DNA from 2 places in the Faecalibacterium sp. DFI.5.82 genome. Region 1 is predicted to be linked to the other one. Evidence: predicted binding sites of a transcription regulator. Region 1 holds the regulator's gene; the other holds the start of a gene.

What was found. Region 1 encodes HrcA, which represses chaperone genes, less so after heat shock. Its sites were predicted from a motif close to TGTTAGCACTCNNNNNNNNNGAGTGCTAACA; they were not measured.
Region 2: the regulator HrcA is predicted to act here: its motif matches at 1,775-1,805, upstream of P0G09_RS02255 (co-chaperone GroES).

What each region holds. Positions count from the first base shown of each region.
Region 1 covers NZ_JARFIS010000010.1:49,186-52,605, forward strand. The annotation lists gene dnaK (molecular chaperone DnaK) at 1-680, opposite strand, end outside; gene grpE (nucleotide exchange factor GrpE) at 783-1,412, opposite strand; gene hrcA (heat-inducible transcriptional repressor HrcA) at 1,409-2,482, opposite strand; gene P0G09_RS12095 (stage V sporulation T C-terminal domain-containing protein) at 2,668-3,210, opposite strand; gene P0G09_RS12100 (Fic family protein) at 3,318-3,420, opposite strand, start outside.
Region 2 covers NZ_JARFIS010000001.1:428,039-431,458, reverse strand. The annotation lists gene groL (chaperonin GroEL) at 1-1,364, opposite strand, end outside; gene P0G09_RS02255 (co-chaperone GroES) at 1,413-1,697, opposite strand; gene P0G09_RS02250 (diacylglycerol kinase family protein) at 1,954-2,943, opposite strand.

The sequences.
Region 1 (3,420 bases):
TTATCCTTGCGCAGGTCGATGCCGTTCTCGTTCTGGAACGCATCTGCCATCCAGTCGATGATGCGCTGGTCGAAGTCATCGCCGCCCAGGTGGGTATCACCGTTGGTGGCCAGAACCTCGGTCACGCCGTCGCCCATCTCGATGATGGAGACATCGAAGGTGCCGCCGCCCAGGTCGTAGACCATGATCTTCTGGTCCTCTTCCTTATCGATGCCGTATGCCAGAGATGCGGCAGTGGGCTCGTTGATGATACGCTTGACGTTCAGGCCGGCAATGGTGCCTGCGTCCTTGGTTGCCTGACGCTGGCTGTCGTTGAAGTATGCAGGAACGGTGATGACTGCATCGGTGACAGTCTCGCCCAGATAAGCCTCAGCATCTGCCTTCAGCTTCTGCAGGATCATCGCGCTGACCTGCTGGGGAGTGTACTCCTTGCCGTTCAGGGTCACCTTGTGGTCGGTGCCCATATAACGCTTGATGGAAGCCACCGTGTTCTCAGGGTTGGTGATGGCCTGGCGCTTTGCGACCTGACCCACCAGACGGTCGCCGGTCTTGGTGAAGCCGACAACAGACGGGGTGGTGCGTGCACCCTCAGAGTTTGCGATAACAACGGGCTCGCCGCCCTCCATAACAGCCACGCAGCTGTTGGTAGTACCAAGGTCGATACCAATGATCTTACTCATAATGAAAGCTCCTCTCAAATTCAGAACGTTTTTTGTTTATGTGATGCTCAAATGTTACCAAGCGGATGTTATATTTGAAAACCCTTGCGGGGTCTTGCAAAATCACTCTGCCACAACAACGGTGGCATGGCGGACGATCTTATCGCCCAGCTTGTAGCCCTTCTGGTAAACCGTGATCACGGTGCCGCTCTCCTGCCCATCGGGGGCGGGGATCTGCTGCACGGCATTCATAAAGTTGGGGTCAAAGGGCTTGCCCAGCGCCTCGATCTCCTCCACATGGAGGGCGTTCAGCGCCTTGGCGGCTTTGTCCAGCGTCATGGTCACGCCCTTCTTGTAATTCTCGTCGGTGGTGGGGGCGTTGGCCGCCATCTCCAGCGTATCCAGAATGGGGATGATCTGGTTCACGGCAAAGGACACGCCGTCGTTGAACTTCTGGTCAGCCTCACGGGTGGAGCGCTTGCGGTAATTCTCATACTCGGCGGCCATCCGCAGCAGCTGATCCTTGGCCTGATTGGCATTCTTCTCAGCCGCGTCCAGCTTTGCCTTCACGGCCTCCAGCTCCCGGGCCTTCTTGTTGAAGAAGCCATCCTTTTTCTTGGGGTCTGCCGCTTCAGCGTTCGTCTCGGGAGCCGCTGCCTGCTCAGGTGCAGTTTCCGGGGCGGCCTGCTCGGCGGTGTTGGGCTCCACGGCAGGTTCTTCTGCCTGCGGGGTCTTTTTTGTTTCTTCGCTCATTCCAGGTCCTCCTTATAGATCACAGTCCGCCGGGGTGCGGCTGCCTGCGGGGTATCTTTTCGTTTGCCGCTCATTCCTTCGCCAAGCTGATCGGCAAAGGTGTGGAGCAGCGGCATCAGCTTCTGGAAGGGCATCCGGGTGGGGCCGATGAGGGCCACAGAGCCCCAGAGGCCTCCGCCCACCAGATACCGGTCACTCACGATGCACAGGCCGGGGATCTGAGGTTCCAGATCCTCGCCCAGCAGGATGCTTTCGCTCTGCTCTGCCGGGGGTGCAATGAGGGCGGCGGCCTGCTCTTCGTCGTTCAGCAGGCTCAGGATGCTGCCCACCTTGCCGTCCAGCTGGGGCCAGTCCAGCAGGTACTGCTCACCACCCAGATACACATGGGGCTGGGTGGAATCCTGCAGGATGGCGGCGGCGGCGCTGATCACCGGCACCAGCTCCGGGCTGATCTGGCTGCACAGCTCTGCAAGGAGCCGGGGCGACAGATCAACAGGAGCCACAAAGGTCAGGTTCCGGTTGAGCAGGGCGGCAAGCGCCGCTGCATTTTCCCGGGAAAGACCGGTGCGGACCCGCGCCACACGGGTGCGGACATAACCGGCAGTGGTCACAGCCAGCACCGCTGCGGCGCTGCGGCCCACCTGCACCACCTCGTAGTGGGCGATGCAGAGATCCTCAGCACAGGGGGTGCTGACGGCGGCGGTGCAGCCGCTGATGGCGGCCAGCGCCTTGGCGGCACCCTGTGCCAGCTTTTCCGGCTCGTGGTCGAGGCTTGCGAACACCGCATCCACACGGGCGCGGGTCACACGGTCCAGCGGCTGGTCATCGGTGAGAAGATGATCCAGATAATAACGGTAGCCCTTGGCACTGGGGACACGGCCTGCGCTGGTGTGGGGCTGCTCCAGCAGACCCAGCTTGGTCAGCGCGGCCATCTCGTTGCGCAGCGTGGCACTGGAAACTGCCATATCAAAGTAGTTTGCCAGCACACTGCTGCCCACGGGCTCGCCCTCGAGGCCATACAGCGCAACGATCGCCTGCAAGACACGCTGCTTGCGTGCATCCATCGTCATAGCGCCTGCCTCCTTCGTTCGCTTTTCGTTTCTTTAGCACTCCTTCTTCCTGAGTGCTAAGACCATTATATCCAATTTTGCGGCGCTGTCAATAGCTTCTCAGAAAAGTTTTGAAAGATTCATAATTCTGTCATAAAGGCCGCACAAAAAAGAGCCGCCCTGCGGCGGCTCTCCTATATAATAGATCATTCCTCCATCTGCTTTGCCAGAAATGCCGCCGCCACGTTCACCGCCTTGAGCTGGGCGGCATCGGGCTGGGCAGTGCGGTCCTCCGTAAGCAGGCCCACACTGCCGGTGACATCCCCCGCCGCAATGATGGGCACAGCGCACAGCAGCGCCCGGGGCGAGCCCTCACAGGGCAGCAATGCCTTTTCGGGGCTACCATCGCTCTGGTAGGGCTTGCGGCTGTCCATCAGCTTTTCCAGCGGCTGGCTTACGCTGCGGTCTGCCAGATCCCGCCTGCCCGCACCGGATGCCGCCAGAATGCGGTCCCGGTCTGAGACAAAGGCCGTCAGGGCAAAGCACTTGCTCAGCACATCCACATACTGGGCCGTCACCCCGCTCAGTTCCCCCATGGGCGAATACTTTTTGAAGATGACCTCGCCGTCCCCCGTTGTGAAGATCTCCAGCGGGTCTCCCCTGCGGATGCGCTGGGTGCGGCGGATCTCCTTGGGGATGACCACCCGCCCCAGCTCATCGATGCGGCGCACGATGCCGGTTGCTTTCATAAGGTTCCCTTCCTTTCCATGTTCCGGTTTTGCTTCCAGATTTCTGTGAAGTATGGTTATTCTGTGGAAACAGGAAGGGAATTATTCATTCAGCTCCGGCCGGAGCCTTACCTGCGCACATACTGCGTCTTTCTGCCCGCGCCGATCCTCTCCAGAACGCCCTCCTCTGTCAGTTTTTTCAGCGCGCTTTCAATCGAGCTTGTACCAAAG
Region 2 (3,420 bases), on a different contig from region 1:
GCGATCTGGCGCAGAGGTGCCTCCAGAGCCTTCAGGACGATCTTGGCACCGGTGCGCTCGTCGCCTTCCAGCGTGTCGCACAGGGCGCGCACAGCGGGGATGGCGTTGATGGGAGCGGTGCCGCCGCCAGCGACAACGCCTTCCTGAACAGCAGCCTTGGTTGCGTTCAGAGCGTCCTCGATGCGCAGCTTCTTATCCTTCATCTCGACCTCAGTAGCAGCACCGACCTTGATGACTGCAACGCCACCGGCCAGCTTTGCCAGGCGCTCCTGCAGCTTCTCACGGTCGAAATCGCTGGTGGAAGCCTCGATCTGGTTGCGGATCTGTGCAATGCGGGCTGCAATGGCATCCTTATCGCCTGCGCCGCCCACGATGGTGGTGTTCTCCTTGGTCACCTTGACCTGACGGGCATGGCCCAGCATCTGGACGGTAGCGTCCTTCAGCTCATAGCCCAGATCAGCGGACACAACGGTGCCGCCGGTCAGGATAGCGATATCCTGCAGCATCTCCTTGCGGCGGTCGCCAAAGCCAGGAGCCTTGACAGCGCAGACGTTCAGGGTGCCGCGCAGGCGGTTGACGATCAGGGTGGACAGAGCCTCGCCCTCGATGTCCTCAGCCACGATCAGCAGCTTCATGCCATTCTGCATGACCTGCTCCAGCAGGGGAACCAGATCCTGGATGACGCTGATCTTCTTATCGGTGATCAGGATGGCGGCGTTGTCCAGAACAGCCTCCATCTTGTCGGTATCGGTGACCATATAGGGGGTCAGGTAGCCGCGGTCAAACTGCATACCTTCCACGATCTCGTTGTAGGTCTCGGCGGTGGTCTTGTTCTCCTCGATGGTGATGACACCGTCGGAGGTGACCTTCTCCATAGCCTCGGCGATCAGGCGGCCGATCTCGGGGTCACCGGCAGAAATGGTGCCGACGCGGGCGATATCGTTGCTGTCCTTGACCTTCTGGCTGTGGGCCTTGATGGTCTCAACGGCCTTGGCAACAGCCTTGCTCATGCCGCGGCGGATATCCATGGGGTTGGCACCGGCGGTAACGTTCTTCATGCCCTCGGTGACCATGGCCTGTGCCAGAACGGTTGCGGTGGTGGTGCCGTCGCCTGCGGCATCGTTGGTCTTGGTTGCGACCTCACGCACCAGCTGTGCGCCCATGTTCTCGAACTCATCCTTCAGCTCGATTTCCTTGGCAATGGTCACGCCGTCGTTGGTGATGACGGGTGCGCCGAACTTCTTGCCCAGCACCACATTGCGGCCCTTGGGGCCCAGGGTGATCTTCACGGTATTTGCCAGGGTATCAATACCGGCACACAGTGCCTTGCGGGCATCCTCGCCCTGCTTGATCTGTTTTGCCATAATCAAATCGCTCCTTCAAAGCTCAAATTTCAATTTCAGAGGGGAAACTTACTCCACGATGGCCAGGATATCGCCCTGACGCACGATGGTGCACTCCTCGCCGTCCACCTTGACCTCAGTACCGGAGTACTTGCTGGTCAGGACCTTATCGCCAACCTTCACGGTCATCTTGACTTCGTTGCCGTCCACGATGCCGCCGGGGCCAACAGCCACAACCTCAGCCACCTGGGGCTTCTCCTTGGCGCTGCCGGTCAGGATGAGGCCGCCCTTGGTGGTCTCCTCGACTTCAACGGCCTTGATAACAACACGGTCTGCAAGAGGAATGATCTTCATAGTTCTTGCCCTCCTATAATAAAAATATAATGAAAACTTTTTGGCACCTTCGGCCCGTTTCTGCTGGGCCTCCGGTTGTTTAGCACTCCTTTTCTCTGAGTGCTAAGTGTATTGTACTCATCTTGAACTGAAAAATCAAGACCTTTTTGATTTTTCTTTTTGAACAATTTGTGACCACCCGAAAAAGTATCCTTACATCGAAAAAAGAGCAGTTCTCTTTTCCGGAGAGACTGCTCTTTTTCATCCAAACATCTTCTTATTTTACGTCCACGCTGCTCCTTTTCGCCACAAACCGCTCATACGCCGGGGCGGGCAGGAGGATGCGGCCGCTCAGGGGGCGCAGAACAGCCTCCACCGCATCACAGGGGGCGCACTCGCCGTCGGCGGTGGCAACGATGGGGCCGCGGCCATCGGCGGGACGAAGCGCCACCCGCCGGGCACGGCGGTAGAGGAAGTAGGGCTTTGCCTCCTCGGTGAGCTGGCCGTTCACAAAATGCCGGCCGCTCTTGTACATCCCCAGCAGCTTGGCAATGGTCAGCCGCCCCACCCTGCGGACGATCATCACGTCCAGCCAGCCGTCGGCGGGGTCGGCCTCGGGGGCGGCAAGGAAGCCGCCGCCATAGGCCCGGCCATTACAGATGGCGCACATCAGGCAGTCCACGGTCAGCTCCTCATCATCAATGGTAAAGGTGACCCTGCGGCCGATGTGCCCGCAGAGCTGCTCCACGATGGAGAGCAGGTAGGACACCTCGCCGCCGCACAGGGGGATGCGCCGGAACTTGGGGATGCCGTAGGCCACCTGCGCGTCCAGACCCGCCGCGCAGATGGTGGCGGACAGGCCCAGACTGGTCTCCAGCAGGTCAATGGTCACTTCCCCGCCCGCCAGCTGGGCATCGAGGTCAGTGAACTCTGCCCGGGTACCATAGGTGCGCAGGAAGTCGTTGCCGCTGCCGTAGGGCAGGCAGCCCACGGCGGCGTTGGCAAAGCCCTGCACGCCGGTCATGGCTTCCATGAAGGTTCCGTCGCCGCCCGCTGTCCAGATGCGCAGACTGTCCCCGGCCTGCGCTGCCTCCTGGGCTGCGGCACGGGCCAGCTCCCGGGCGTGGCCCGCATATTCAGTGGTGTGGATGGTATAATCCGCCTCACTCCACCCGGCCCGGGCGGCAGCGGCTCTGATCTGCGGGATGAGCTGGACGGTGCAGTCCTGCTTGCCCGCAGCGGGATTCAGTAAAAACAAATAGCGCATGGTTTCCTCCTTGGGGCGTTTCGCTTTCTCTATGATAAACGAAAATGCCGGAGGATGCAAGGGGGACGCGTGCTCACCCTCTCAGTCTCGCTTCGCTCGCCAGCTCCCCCGAAGGGGGAGCCAATGCATCTACGAGGGAAGAGACGGCTTGCGGCTAAACCTCTCAGGCGCTCCGCGCCAGCTCCCCTAGTAGGGGAGCCCTTGGCAGGCCGTCGCGTTTTCGTGGTCTGGCGCTTCGCTCCTGTTTGCCCTGCTGGCGCAAAGTCTTATCCTTGCGGCAGGTGCCATTTTTGGAGCCGATAGGCGATCATTGCGAAAAATGAACCTTATGCCAAGGCCTCCCCTACTAGGGGAGGTGGCAAAACCGTCAGGTTTTGACGGAGAGGTTTAATACCGCCAGCACCCCCTAAAGGTCATGCCGCAATAGCCTCTCCCTTTGGGAGAGGTGGCATCCCGCAGGGATGACGGAGAGGGCGC